One region of the Cobetia sp. 29-18-1 genome, then DNA from elsewhere that is predicted to be linked to it. Evidence: predicted binding sites of a transcription regulator. Region 1 holds the regulator's gene; the other holds the start of a gene.
The links. Region 1 encodes LexA, which represses DNA repair genes until DNA is damaged. Its sites were predicted from a motif close to TACTGTNTANNTANACAGTA; they were not measured.

Region 1 (7,604 bases):
CAAAGGTCTGCTCGACCCATTGGCGCAGCGGCTCGACCCATTGATTGATCATCTCTTCGGCAGGCGCTGCCAGCTTGTCGGCAGCAGCCTCGGTGGCGGATTGCTCAGCCATGGGAATTCCTTGCCAGTCTTCGACTCGAAAAAGGCACCGCGTGCCTGATTATTGCGCGCTACCGGACTCAGAGACCGACCGTGCGTCAGACGCGTCAGCGGCGCCTAGCGTGCCCGAGGGCATGGCAGCCTGCTGTGATGCCTGACTGGCCGCCATCGATTCGAGCCGCGCGTGGGTGCGCCGCCAGCGTGCCAGCCCCACCAGACCATCCAGCGTCGGGCGAGCTCGCGCATAGCGCAGACGCGCCTGGCGCTTGCCACGGTGGCGCTGCTCATCGTCATCGAGGCTGTCGAGCACTTCGCGCGCGGCGGCCGGGTCATTGCAGACCAGCGCCATGTCGCAGCCGGCGTCCAGCGCCAGGCGTGCACGCTCTGCCGGGCCACCTTCCGCGACGGCCGCCGCCATGCCGAGATCATCGGAGAAGATGGCGCCCTTGAAGCCGAACTCTTCGCGCAGCAGGCCCAACCAGCTGGGTGAGAAGCCCGCGGGACGTGCATCGAAATCCGGATAGATCACATGCGCCGGCATCACGCCACCCAGGCGCTCGGCGAGGGCCGCGAAGGGCTTGAGGTCATGTTCGCGCAGCTCGCGGAACGGCCGCGGGTCGACCACGCGCTCCAGATGGGTATCTGCCGAGATGCCACCATGCCCCGGGTAGTGCTTGCCGACGGCGGACATGCCCGCCTCCTGCAGCCCGTCGATGAAGGCGCCGCCCACCGCGATGACGTCTTCCGGCGTGGCGCCGAAGCTGCGATCGCCAATGATGGTCGAGCCCGCCACATCGATATCCAGTACCGGCGCAAAGGTGATATCACAGCCGATGGCTGCCATTTCCATGCCCAGCAGCCAGCCGGCATCGCGTGCCAGACCCAGGCCTGCGGCCTGGGCGTCTTCGCCGCAGCCATCACAGTCACGCCCGAGACAGCACTGCGCCAGGCTGCGCATCGATGGCAGGCGTGTCACGCCCTCGCGCAGACGCTGGACGCGCCCGCCTTCCTGATCGATGGCGATCAGCAGGTGGGGATTGACGCTGCGAATCTCGCGGCTCAGTTCCAACACCTGCTCGGGAGAAGCGCAGTTGCGCGCAAACAGGATGACGCCCCCGACGGCAGGGCGTGCCAGCAGTTCACGTTCGTCGCGGGCGAGGGTCAGCCCCGCAACATCGACCATTACGGAGCCCAGTGGCTGTGTCATGTCATCCTTCCTGTCCATGGCCTGCGGCAGTGATGTCCCGTGAAGAGAGGAGCCACGACCGCCAGGACTTCATGTCTTTTACGGGGCTCGGCAGCCTGGAAGAAACGTGATGAATCAGGCTGCCAGCGCGAGGAAAGGCGCAATTCTAGCCGACTGAACCCCTATCGAACAGTCGCGGCCAGCTGCGCCCCGGCAAGGGGCTGTCACGCAGATTCCGGTGACAGCTCATGGAGGGTATCAGACTCGGGCACCAGCGCCTTCAGGCATGCAGCAGTACCGGGGTGCCGGGCACAGCCTCGGCAAAGAGTCGCAGCAGGTCGTCATCACGCAAGCGAATGCAGCCGTGGGACGCCGCTACCCCCATGGGCTCCGTGCTGGGCGTGCCATGAAAATAGATGTAGCGGCGCAGACTATCGACCCGCTCGCTGCGGGCATTGCGACCACGATTGACGCCGGGCTCGCGGCCGCTGAGCCACAGAATGCGCGTCAGGATCCAGTCACGCTCAGGATGCTCCGCGGCAAGCTCGGGCGTGAACACCTCGCCCGTGAAGCGCCGTCCGCGATAGACGGCGCCACGCGGATTGCCCGCCCCGATGGCGGCTCGAATCACATGCCAGCCGGTTGGCGTGCAACCGCTGCCGTCGAGCTCGCCAATACCGTTGAGGCCGCTGGAGATCGCGCAGGCGTGCACCAGCGCCTCAGGGTCAGCCGCGGGGGGCGGCGCATCACGACTGCCACTCGGCGCGTCATTGCGTATCTCAAGGCTTTGGCGCGAGAGGTCCACCGCTACCCAGCAGGCCATCAGCTGGCCGCCTGGGTGACCGCCTCACCATCTCCGAGCGAGGCCGGCAACGGCGCTGCCATCGCCGCGACCACCACCGGACGCATGTGCTGGATCAGCTCACGCACCGTGGTGTGATGGCCGTACTCGGCTTCCTCGATATCGCGCAGCGCATCCAGGCCCGAGAAGGTGAAAATCACGCTGCCGAGCATGAAGTGCAGGCGCCAGAAGCGCTCGTTGTCCGGCAGATCAGGCGTCGCCAGCTTCAGAAGCTCGGCGAAGCGGCTGAAGACCGTGCCGTAATGCTCGCGGATATAGCGTCGCATGTGGCCCTGCCCCTGGGTATAGGCCAGCCCGAGCAGGCGCATGAAGGTACGCAGGCTGTTGCGCTCGGCCGGCACCTCCAGCACGGTACGCGCCATCACCTCCAGCAGGACCTCCAGCGGCACCTGACGCCCGGCGTATTGCTGCTCGACGCTGTCGAGTGCCGCGTGGAAGCGCTCACTGAACGGGTCGAGATAGCGTGCGAAGACCGCCTGGATCAGCGATTTCTTGGAGCCGAAGTGGTAGTTCACCGCCGCCAGATTGACCTTGGCCTTGCTGGTGATGTTACGCAGTGAGGTCTCGGCGAAGCCGCGCTCGGCGAACAGCACCTCGGCAGTATCGAGGATGCGGGTAACGGTATCGGTCTGGGCCATGGGCGGAACCCTTGTCAGGTAGAAAAGAACTGGAGTCGTAGGTCACGGCGCAAGCCCCGCGCGGCGACTCTCTCATGAGGTGGTGCATGTTCACCGCAAGGCACGTTCGATCACGGCACCCGTGAGCACCGCCATCGACGAACATTCGTTTGAAACACTTTGATTCTAGCGCGCCATGCCATGACTGACAATTCTCTCGCGTTTCAAACGCCAGAGGTTTAGCCAAGCCTGATATTCCCTCAACGCTGACCGTGCCGATTCAAGGGCTCGCCTAGCTGGGTGACTGACCACCCCGCCAGCGCCAGGCCGGGTTCACTTCCAGACATTCACCACCAGACATTCACCTCCAGGCATTCACTTCCAGACATTCCCATCAAGAAAGAATGCCTCGGATATCAGCACGAAAAGTCGCCAGACAGCGATATCTCGGCGACTACCTGCCCTTTGAGGCCACCACGCAAGCCACGATGCCTTGCATGACCGCCATGACTGGATACAATGACAGTTGTATGGATGCACACCCCGTGCCGTCAGCTCAAGATGCCGCCCAGGCCAAAGGCAATGCCATGACCCAGCCGCTTACTCCGCGCCAGCAGGATGTCTTCGACTTCATCATCAAGACCATCAAGTCCTCTGGCTACCCGCCGACGCGGGCCGAAATCGCCCAGGCGCTGGGCTTCCGCTCACCGAATGCTGCCGAGGAGCATCTGCGTGCCCTCAAGCGCAAGGGCGCCATCGAGATGGTGCCGGGCACCTCTCGCGGCATTCGCGTGCCGTCGCTGGCTGACGTCGACGACAGCGCCAACGATGGCCTGCCGGTGATCGGGGAAGTGGCCGCCGGCAGTCCGATTCTTGCCAGCGAGCATATCGACCGTCACTGCCCGCTGCCGAGCGACTACTTCTCGCCGGCTGCCGACTACCTGTTGCGCGTGCGCGGCGTGTCGATGAAGGACGTGGGAATTCTGGAAGGCGACCTGCTGGCCGTGCACCGCACCAGCAGCGTGCGTGACGGACAGATCGTAGTGGCACGTCTGGGGGATGAGGTCACCGTCAAGCGCTTCCGCCGTGACGGGCACTACGTGTGGCTGGAAGCCGAGAACGAGGACTTCTCGCCGATCAAGGTCGACCTGCGCACGGACAGCCTGGAGATCGAAGGTCTCGGGGTGGGCGTCATCCGCGATGGCGGCCTGCACTGAGGCCTTGACCAGCAGCGCTTTGAGCAACGAGCTATGCCCAGCAGCACCTTTCTCGCAGAGCTCTGAGCAACAGAAAAGCCGCACGCATTGCACAAAAAAACCCGCCTCGAGGCGGGTTTTTTTGTGCGCGAAGCGCGAGCGATGAATCAGTGCACGATGCCTTCTGACTGCTCGTCCTCGTCTTCTTCGCCATCCCAGAGGCGAGTCCGGGTGATGGCGTGGTCGATCATCTCACGCGCGACCTCGAAACGATTGTCACGCAGCAGATCGGCGGCCTCGTCCGAAATGCGAATGCTGAGCAGCGGCTCACCTTCGCTTTCCGCGGCGCGCAGAATCACTTCACCATCTTCCATTTGCACAATTTCAAGTACGGCGGGATCGGACACGTCATTCCTCCTGCACGGCATCTCGCGAGATACCGGCGTCGTTGTAATCGTCAGCGCGACGGCTGGCAAGCCCGGCACCGCGTTGCCATCAGCGACGCAGAAAAAAGTACGACCACAGCCAGAGCCATGGTCGTACCGGAGAATGCAGGGCTTGCCACAATGCGATCAGTCTAGCACCCGTGAAGGCGAAACGTCACCCGATTGCCATGCGCCAGTCATCACCAGCGTGCAGCACCAGATCAACGCCTTGACCTACCACTCGACACTCGACTCGCGCAGCTGCGGCAGCAGCGCCTTGAATGCCGTGATGGCGGCACTGAGACGCTCGGCCAGCGAGGCGCTCGAGGCTGCCGCGATGATCAGACCATCACCACGCGAACGCGATTCCTCGCGGCGAGCGACGCCGCCCTCTTCATGCAGGCGGGTCACATCCGCGACCAGCTCAGACAACCAGCTGTCGGAATGCTCCAGCAGGCTGCGCAGCTGCTCGACCTCGGCGATGGGCGTCGGCGGCGACGCCAGGCGCTCGCGCCAGCTACCCTCTGGCCAGCGCGCCGTCACGGCACACTCTTCCAGCAATGACGCCAGCGCCAGCTCCAGCAGGGCGAGCGCGCCCTCTTCACCGGCCATGCGACGCGCCACGGCATGCTCATCGTCGCCAGAGGCTGCTGACTGGGCCAGCAGCAACTCGGCCTGATACAGCAGCTGATTGGTACGGGCACGCTGGCTCATCAGCTCTTGGCTCCCTTGCGCTTGTCCTCGACGACCCAGCGGCCGTTGTCGTAGGTCGCCTTCCAACCGGTCGCCTTGCCTTCCTCATCGGTCATGACGTACTGAGCCTTGACCTTGCGCGAGAAGCGAATCTGCGCCGGACGTCCGTCCGGGTCCTGATCCGGGGCTTCGAGAATGAAGTGATACTTCTCCGGCAGCTCGTCGGCATGCGCCTTGAGCTCCTTGACCAGCGGCGGACGCGTCTCGCGATTCTTGGGGAACTGACTGGCCGCCAGGAACAGGCCACTGGCGCCATCGCGCAGCACGTAGTGGTCCTCGACCTTGACGCAGGCAAGTTCCGGCATCGGAATCGGGTCCATCTTCGGCGGCGCCACCTCACCGGACTTGAGCAGCTTGCGGGTATTCTTGCAATTCTCGTTGGTGCAGCCGAAGTACTTGCCGAAACGCCCGGTCTTGAGCTGCATGTCGGAACCGCACTTGTCGCACTCGATCACCGGGCCATCGTAGCCCTTGATGCGGAACTGACCTTCCTCGACCTCGTGACCGACACAGTCCGGGCTATTGCCGCAGACATGCAGCTTGCGCTGCTCATCGATCAGGTAGCTGTCCATCGCGGTGGCGCAGATCGGGCAGCGACGCTTGGCGCGCAGCGCATCCGTCTCGGCATCTTCACCGGCATCGGCCGCCACGGCTTCATCGCCCGGCAGCAGATCGATGGTGGTCTTGCAGCGCTCCTTGGGCGGCAGGTTGTAGCCGGAACAGCCCAGGAAGACCCCGGTCGAGGCGGTACGAATCTGCATCTCACGCCCACAGGTCGGGCAGGCGATGTCCGTCGGCACCGGCTGGTTGGGACGCATGCCCTCTTCGGACTGGGCGTGGTCCAGCTCGGCCTTGAACTCGGCGTAGAAGGTGTCCAGCAGCTCGCGCCAGTTGCGCCCGCCGTTGGCCACCTCATCGAGATAGTCTTCCATGCGCGCCGTGAAGCCGAAGTCCATCAGGTCCTTGAAGGACTCGCTGAGGCGATCGGTGACGATGTCGCCCAGTTTCTCGGCATAGAAGCGACGGTTTTCCAGCGCCACGTAGCCACGGTCCTGGATGGTGGAGATGATGGCGGCATAGGTGGACGGACGACCGATACCGCGCTTCTCCAGCTCCTTGACCAGGCTGGCCTCGGTGTAACGCGCCGTGGGCTTGGTGAAGTGCTGCAGCGGCTGCAGCTCGACCAGGTCCAGCTTCTCGCCGATGGCGAGGTCCGGCAGCGACTGGTCCTCTTCCTTCTTGCCCATCGGCTTCATGACACGCGTGTAACCGTCGAACTTGAGCACACGGCCCTTGGCGCGCAGCTCGTAGCCATCCACTTCGATGGTCAGCGTGGAGGACAGGTATTCGGCCGGCAGCATCTGACAGGCGACGAACTGACGCCAGATCAGCTCATACAGACGCTCGGCGTCACGCTCCATACCGGCGAGATCGGTGGCGCGGCGTGACACTTCGGAAGGACGAATCGCTTCGTGCGCTTCCTGGGCGCCTTCCTTGCTGGAGTAGACGTTGGCCGCTTCCGGCAGGTAGTTGCTGCCGTATTCTTCGCTGATGAAGTCGCGCGCCGTGGCCACCGCGTCCGCCGACAGATTGGTCGAGTCGGTACGCATGTAGGTGATGTAACCCGCCTCGTAGAGACGCTGGGCCATCATCATGGTCTTCTTGACCGAGAAGCCGAGACGACCACTGGCCGCCTGCTGCAGGGTCGAGGTGATGAACGGCGCGTTCGGCTTGGAGCGCGTCGGCTTGTCTTCACGATTGGTGATCGCGAGCTTGGCCGTGCGCAGCGCCGCGATGCGATCCATCGTCTCCTTCTCGCTGGTCGGACGGAAGGCCTTGCCATCCTGACGCGCCAGCTCGAAACGGATCGCTTCACCACTGGCGGCGGCCAGCTCAGCGTGGACATCCCAGAACTCTTCGGGGATGAAGGCGCGGATCTCGCGCTCACGCTCGACGATCAGACGCACGGCAACCGACTGCACGCGCCCGGCGGACAGGCCACGAGCGACCTTGGCCCACAGCAGCGGCGAGACCATGAAGCCGACGACGCGATCCAGATAACGGCGTGCCTGCTGGGCATGTACGCGGTCCATCTTCAGTTCGCCCGGCTCATCGAAGGCCGCCGTGATCGCCTTCTTGGTGATCTCGTTGAACACTACGCGCTTGTAACGCGAATCGTCGCCACCGATGGTCTCGCGCAGGTGCCAGGCAATCGCCTCACCTTCGCGGTCCAGATCCGTCGCGAGATAGATGGTGTCGGCTTTCTCGGCCAGACGCGTCAGCTCGGAAACGACCTTTTCCTTGCCAGGCAGGATCTCGTAATGCGCCTCCCAACCATTCTCCGGGTCGACCCCCATGCGGCGGATCAACTGGGTCTTGGCCTTCTGCGCCTTGTGAGCCGCCTTGACCTCGGGCGACATCTTGCGAGTCTCCGCCGCCTGACGGGCACGTTCCTTGGGGTCGGTG
Region 2 (7,604 bases), on a different contig from region 1:
ACAACCGGATGCGGCGGTGCCGCGAACAGGTCATTCTGCTGCGGTACCGGCTGGCCCAGCGCATCCTCGCGCGCCACCTGCGGACGATCGACTTCCTGCTGCTCCAGGCTGGTCAGCTTCTCGCGCGCGCGCAGGATGACGCTCTGCGGCACCCCGGCCAGCTGGGCCACCTGCAGGCCATAGCTCTGGCTGGCAGGGCCTTCCTCGACACGGTGCATGAAGACGATGCCATCGCCGTGCTCAGCGGCCGTCAGGTGCACGTTGGCGACGGCATCGGCATGCTCGGGCAGCGCCGTCATCTCGAAGTAATGGGTCGCGAACAGGGTGAAGGCACGCGTGCGCGCCAGATGCTCGGCGCTGGCCCATGCCAGTGACAGGCCATCGAAGGTCGAGGTGCCGCGGCCGATTTCATCCATCAACACCAGGCTCTCATCAGTGGCGTTATGCAGGATGCTGGCGGTCTCGGTCATCTCGACCATGAAGGTCGAGCGGCCGCCGGCCAGGTCATCCGAGGAGCCGATGCGCGTGAAGATGCGGTCCAGCGGGCCGATGCAGGCGCGCGACGCCGGCACGAAGCTGCCGGTATGCGCGAGCAGAGCGATCAGTGCCGTCTGGCGCATGTAGGTGGATTTACCGCCCATGTTGGGGCCGGTGATCACCAGCATGCGCCGCGCATCATCGAAGCGCACATCGTTGGGAACGAAGGGATGATCGCTGACATGCTCGACCACCGGGTGGCGTCCGCCTTCGATATCGATGCCCGGGGTCTCGCTGAGTTCGGGGCGCACGAAATCGAGCGAGGCAGCGCGATCGGCGAAGGCGGTCAGCACATCCAGTGACGCCAGTGCGCGGGCCGTCTGCTGCAGGCCATCCAGTTCGGTATTCAGGTCATCCAGCAGGTGCTCGTACAGCAGCTTCTCGCGCGCCAGTGACTTGGACTTGGCAGACAGCGCCTTGTCCTCGAACTCCTTGAGCTCGGGGATGATGAAGCGCTCGGCATTCTTGAGGGTCTGGCGACGGATGTATTCCGGCGGGGCCTCGGCCGATTGCGAGCGCGGCAGCTCGATGAAGTAGCCATGCACGCGGTTGTAGCCGACCTTGAGGTTGCTCAGGCCGGTGCGCTCGCGCTCGCGGGTCTCGAGTGCGACCAGATACTGGCCGGCGTTCTCGGACAGGCCGCGATACTCGTCCAGCTCATCGTCGTAGCCATCGGCGATCACGCCACCATCGCGCAGCACCACCGGCGGATTCTCGACCAGCGCCTCGCTGAGCATCGCGGAAAGTGCCGGGAACAGGCGGATGGCATCGCGCAGGTCATCGATGGCGCTGCCTTTTTCGACGCTGGCGAGCACGGCGCGCAGCTCGGGCAGAGTGTTGAGGCCATCGCGCAGGCGTGCCATGTCACGGGGGCGTGCGCTGCGCAGCGCGACACGGGCGAGGATACGCTCCACATCGCCGATGCGCTTGAGCAGGCCTTGCAGCTCGAAGGGGTAGTCGCCATCCAGCAGACGTTGCACCGCCGCCTGACGCTGGCCGATCTGGAGCTGATCGCGCAGCGGGCGGTTGAGCCAGCGCTTGAGCAGGCGTGAACCCATCGCGGTCGCGGTGACGTCCAGCACGCTGGCCAGCGTGTTGTCGCTGGTGCCGCCCAGGTTGGTGTCGATCTCGAGGTTGCGACGGCTGGCGGCATCGATCACCACCGAGTCATCGCGGCTCTCGACGGCCAGCGCGGTCACGTGGGGCAGGCCGGTACGCTGGGTGTCGCGAGCGTAGTCGAGCAGGGCACCGGCTGCCGTGACGGCGCGCGTCAGGTGGCTGCAGCCGAAGCCGTTGAGGTCCTGGACGCCGAACTGATCGCACAGCAGGCGCAAGGCAGTCTCGTGATCGAAGTGCCAATCGCTCTGGCGGGTCAGGCCCGGGCGCGAGGCCAGGCTGGCGGGGAGGGTACGGCTTTCGCCGACCATGACTTCGGCAGGCGACAGACGCTGGATCTCGGCCAGCAGCTCGTCATCACCATTGACCTCGAGCACGCTGAAGCGACCGGAGGAGAGCTCGAGAGCGGCCAGGCCCCAGGTCTCGCCATCACGATGCAGCGCCACCAGCAGGTTGTCGCGGCTGGCATCCAGCAGCGCCTCATCATGCAGCGTTCCCGGGGTGACGATACGTACCACCTTGCGCTCGACAGGCCCCTTGCTGGTCGCCGGGTCACCGATCTGCTCACAGATGGCTACCGATTCGCCCATCTTGACCAGGCGTGCCAGATAGCCTTCGGCGCTGTGGTAGGGCACCCCTGCCATGGGGATCGGGGAACCGCCGGAGCTGCCGCGCGCCGTCAGCGTGATATCGAGCAGTTGTGCTGCGCGCTTGGCGTCCTCATGAAACAGTTCATAGAAGTCGCCCATGCGATAGAACAGCAGCACGCCGGGGTGCTCGCGTTTGATCTTCATGTACTGCGTCATCATCGGCGTCATCTGGGGCGCGCTGTTCTTGGCCATGGCCATGGACTTCCTTGACTGCACTGCAATGGGAAAAAGCACACATGCGAGAGCACGGCATGCGGGATGCGCGATATTCTACGGACTGGCGCGGCCGGCTCCAATGCCTGTGATGTCTCATGCTCGCTGCCCTTTTCACCCGATGACCTCCACAAGGAGAAAGTTCGTGAGCCGATTGACTGGTACGACCCCCGAGGCTGCGTGCGCGAATGCCCTGGCTGAGCAGTTGCAGGCGTTGGCAGTCGCGCGCGGCGTGCGCATCACCACCGCCGAGTCGTGCACCGGGGGCGGGGTGAGTGCGGCGATCACGGCGATTGCCGGTAGCTCCAGCTATTTCGATGCGGGCTACGTGACCTATTCCAATGCCACCAAGCAGCGCCTGCTGGGGGTCAGTGAGACATCGCTTGAAACATTCGGTGCCGTCTCAGAGGCGGTCGTGTGCGAGATGGTGCGGGGCGCCTGTCGCGAAAGTGGCGCTGAGCTGGGGGTGGCGATCAGCGGTGTGGCCGGCCCCGGCGGGGGAAGTGACGAGAAGCCCGTCGGCACCGTATGGCTGGCGTGGGGGAGCGAGGCGCGCCAGCAGGCACGCTGCTGTCACTTTCCCGGCGACCGGCAGGCCGTGCGCGACGCCGCGGTGCGGGAGGCATTGCAGGGCTTGATCGAGCGCGTGGAGGCCTTGCAGATCGGCACCGAAGACGCATGAGCCCGATGCAAGCCCCGCGTTGAGGGTGCTGCCTGAAAAAGCGCATCACCGGACTGGCAGAGTGACGCAACTTGCGGCATTATACTGTCCATGTATACAGGGTTTTGCCACGACACCTCAGCCGCTAGTCTGACGGTGTCTGCTCAGCTCTCAGTGATAGAATTCTCTATTCCAGGTGGCAGCCCGTGTGGCTCCGCCGTTCGACAGGAGGCCACATGGCAAAGGACGACAATCGTACCAAGGCGCTGAACGCGGCGCTGTCCCAGATCGAGCGCCAGTTCGGCAAGGGCGCCGTCATGCGCATGGGCGATGCCCCGCGTGTGGCCATCCCGTCGGTTTCCACCGGTTCTCTGGGGCTGGATATCGCACTCGGCATCGGCGGCCTGCCCTTCGGGCGCGTGGTCGAGATCTATGGCCCGGAATCCTCGGGCAAGACGACACTGACCCTCTCGGTCATCGCCCAGGCGCAGAAGCAGGGCAAGGTCTGTGCCTTCATCGATGCCGAGCACGCACTGGATCCGTCCTACGCCGAGAAGCTGGGCGTCAATCTGGACGAGATGCTGGTCTCCCAGCCGGACACCGGTGAGCAGGCGCTCGAGATCGTCGACATGCTGGTACGCTCCGGCGGCGTTGACGTCATCATCGTCGACTCCGTGGCGGCACTGACGCCGCGTGCCGAGATCGAAGGCGAGATGGGCGACTCCCACGTCGGCCTGCAGGCGCGTCTGATGTCCCAGGCGCTGCGCAAGGTGACCGGTCACATCAAGAACGCCAACTGCATGGTGGTGTTCATCAACCAGATCCGCATGAAGATCGGCGTGATGTTCGGTAGCCCCGAAACCACGACTGGCGGTAACGCACTGAAGTTCTACTCCAGTGTGCGTCTGGATATCCGTCGCACCGGTTCCGTGAAGTCCGGTGATGAAGTCACCGGTAACGAGACCCGCGTCAAGGTCGTCAAGAACAAGGTCGCGCCGCCGTTCCGTCAGGCCGAGTTCCAGATTCTCTACGGCAAGGGCATCTATCACGCCGGTGAGGTGATCGATCTGGGCGTGCAGTGTGGTCTGGTCGGCAAGTCAGGCGCCTGGTACAGCTATCAGGGCAGCAAGATCGGTCAGGGCAAGGCCAATTCCGCCCAGTACCTGGAAGACAATCCCGCCATCATGGAGGAGATTGAAACCCAGATCCGTGCCCAGTTGCTGGCAGCGCCGGAAGCCAAGGAAGAGCCGAAAGAGACCGCGGCCGCCGAGAGTGAAGACGACCTGGATATCGATCTCGACTGAGGTTCGTCCAGAAGAAAGAGCAAGAGCGCCAGCCGCCAGGCTGGCGTCATCGCACCGTGTCGTTTCCGACCCGGTGAGATGACCCCAAGGCGCCCGCCCCGATGACTCGGAGGCGGGCGCCTTGCGTTCACGTCCATCGATGTCCTTCTGCTCAACCCCGGGGAGCATGACCATGCACGATGACAGCGCTGAAATGGGTGGGCCTGAGTATCAACCGCTCGACTCAGGCGCGATGACGCCGCAACGGCGTGCGCGCAATGATGCCATCGCGCGTCTGGCGCGCCGCGAACATAGCCGCCGCGAGCTGCACGACTATCTCAAGGAGCGTGACTACCTGCGGGCGGTCAGCGATGACGAGTTGGCAGAGCGGCAAGCCGCTGGCGAGGAGGGCGCACAGGCGGCCTTGAGTCGCGATGAGGTCGAGCTGCTGATCGAGGAGGTGCTGGAGCGCATGGCCGAGGAGGGCCTGCAATCCGATGAGCGCTTTGCCGCCAGCTTCCTGCGGACGCGAGTGCTGCGCGGGCAGGGGCCGAGGCGTATCCAGCAGGAGCTGCGCCAGCGTGGTATCGATAGCGAGACGCTCAATGCCGTGATGCGTGCCGCCAGTGACCCGACGCCGGATGCCTTCGGTCATGTCGAGGCGGTGGATTTCTTCGAGCTGGCGCGCGAGACGCTGGCCAGGCGCTTCTCCGGCCCCGGCGAGGGGCACAAGGAGCGCGCACGGCGCGAGCGCTTTCTGCTCCAGCGCGGCTTCGACTATGAGCAGCTGCGCTATGCCATGGAGTCCGCCTGGAGTGATGAGGGGGAGGAAGGCTAGCTGGCGGGCGACTGTTTGGCTCTCATGACGCGCAAACCGGCGCTTCAGGACATTTCCCCCCCTTTAGCTTGCGCGAACAGGCGTTATACTAGGTCGTCTTGCGACGGCACGGGGCAGGCGCCTTCTTTCATGCTTTTCATTGCACCTCCATGCATACCCACATGGATGAATATGCAGAAACCATGCGGAAGTCATGCAGAAGACCCCCGGAGCGTCTTTACGCACATCGCTACGGAACCTCTATGAAAAGCGCAGAAATCAGAAACGCCTTCCTGACCTATTTCGAGAAGCAGGGCCATACCATCGTTCCCACCAGCTCCCTGGTGCCGAACAACGACCCGACCCTGCTGTTCACCAACGCCGGCATGGTGCCCTTCAAGGATGTCTTCCTGGGCCGTGATCCGCGTGGCTACAGCCGTGCGACCTCTGCGCAGCGCTGCGTGCGCGCCGGTGGCAAGCACAATGACCTGGACAACGTCGGCTATACCGCCCGTCACCACACCTTCTTCGAGATGCTGGGCAACTTCAGCTTCGGCGACTACTTCAAGCGCGAAGCCATCCAGTTTGCCTGGAAGTTTCTGACCGAAGAACTCGGCCTGCCGAAGGAGAAGCTGTGGGTCACCGTGCACGTCAGCGATGATGAAGCCCGTGACATCTGGTTCAACGAGGTCGGCATCGATCAGAACCGCTTCTCGCGTCTCGACGAGGACAACTTCTGGCAGATGGGCGACACCGGCCCGTGCGGCCCGTCCTCCGAGATCTTCTATGACCACGGCGAAGATGTCGCCGGTGGCCCGCCGGGCAGCCCGGACGAGGATGGCGATCGCTACATCGAGATCTGGAACCTGGTCTTCATGCAGTTCGACCGTGACGCCGAGGGCACGCTGCACCCGCTGCCCAAGCCGTCCATCGATACCGGCATGGGCCTGGAGCGTGTCGCGGCCGTGATGCAGGGCGTGCACTCCAACTACGAGATCGATCTGTTCCAGAATCTGCTGGCCGCCGCGGCCGAGATCATCGGTCACGACAACATCGCCACGCCGTCACTGCGCGTGGTGGCTGACCACATCCGCTCGTGTGCCTTCCTGATCGCCGATGGCGTGCTGCCCTCCAACGAAGGCCGTGGCTACGTGCTGCGTCGCATCATCCGTCGCGCCGTGCGTCACGGTCACAAGCTGGGGGCGCGTGGCAGCTTCTTCTACAAGCTGGTCGCGGCTCTCGACAGCGAGATGGGCGATGCCTATCCGGAACTGCGCGCCGCACGCGAGCAGATCGAACGTGTGCTGCTCAAGGAAGAAGAGCAGTTCGCGCGTACGCTGGAACATGGCATGAAGCTTCTGGAAGAAGCCATCGCTGACCTCGAGGGCAATACCCTCGACGGCGAGACCATCTTCAAGCTCTACGACACCTACGGCTTCCCGTATGACCTGACCGCCGACATCTGCCGCGAGCGCGAGCTGATCCTCGATGAGGCAGGTTTCCAGGCGGCCCTGGAAGCACAGCGTGATCGCGCCCGTGCCGCCAGCAACTTCGGCGGCGACTACTCCGCCAACCTGGTGCTGGAAGGCGAGACCGTCTTCACCGGTTACGACCAGCTGGAAGGGGAAGCCACCGTCACCTCGCTGTTCGACGCCGAAGGCAATGCCGTCGAGCAGCTCGAGGTGGACACCAAGGGCATCGTGGTGCTCGATACCACCCCGTTCTACGGCGAGTCAGGCGGCCAGGCCGGTGACACCGGTTATCTGCATCTGGATGGTGGCCGCTTCCAGGTCAGCGATACCCAGAAGCAGACCGGCCATCACCTGCACCACGGTGTGCTGATCGAAGGCGCTCTCAAGGTCGGTGACAAGGTGCGTCCGCAGGTCGATGCCGAGCTGCGCGCGGCTTCCGTGCGCAACCACTCCGCCACGCACCTGCTGCACGAAGCGCTGCGTCTGGTGCTGGGCGAGCACGTTCAGCAGAAGGGCTCGCTGGTCACGGCCGAGCGTCTGCGCTTCGACTTCAGCCACTTTGAGGCGATGACGGCCGAGCAGCTGTCCGAGGTCGAGCGCATCGTCAACGCGCAGATCCTGGCCAACGCCGAGACCACCATCGAGTTCATGAGTCTCGATGAGGCCAAGGCGCGCGGCGCAGCGGCACTCTTCGATGCCAAGTATGGTGAGGAAGTCCGCGTGCTGACCATCGGTCAGGATGCCTTCTCCATCGAGCTGTGCGGCGGGACTCACGTCAAGCGCAGCGGCGACATCGGCCAGATGCACATTCTCGCCGAGACCGGCATCGCGTCCGGCGTGCGTCGTATCGAGGCC

Region 2: recA (recombinase RecA) is a predicted target of LexA. The motif match lies at 3,281-3,300, and genes of this name have one in related genera.

What each region holds. Positions count from the first base shown of each region.
Region 1 covers NZ_JARWKS010000007.1:80,464-88,067, forward strand. Annotated here, with positions in the region: gene QD208_RS07385 (mechanosensitive ion channel family protein) at 1-112, opposite strand, end outside; gene nagZ (beta-N-acetylhexosaminidase) at 161-1,306, opposite strand; gene QD208_RS07395 (L,D-transpeptidase) at 1,566-2,108, opposite strand; gene QD208_RS07400 (TetR/AcrR family transcriptional regulator) at 2,108-2,785, opposite strand; gene lexA (transcriptional repressor LexA) at 3,352-3,981, shown strand; gene QD208_RS07410 (hypothetical protein) at 4,128-4,367, opposite strand; gene QD208_RS07415 (DUF6586 family protein) at 4,620-5,099, opposite strand; gene topA (type I DNA topoisomerase) at 5,099-7,604, opposite strand, start outside.
Region 2 covers NZ_JARWKS010000004.1:127,837-135,440, forward strand. Annotated here, with positions in the region: gene mutS (DNA mismatch repair protein MutS) at 1-2,495, opposite strand, end outside; gene QD208_RS04640 (CinA family protein) at 2,710-3,198, shown strand; gene recA (recombinase RecA) at 3,414-4,481, shown strand; gene QD208_RS04650 (regulatory protein RecX) at 4,714-5,298, shown strand; gene alaS (alanine--tRNA ligase) at 5,541-7,604, shown strand, end outside.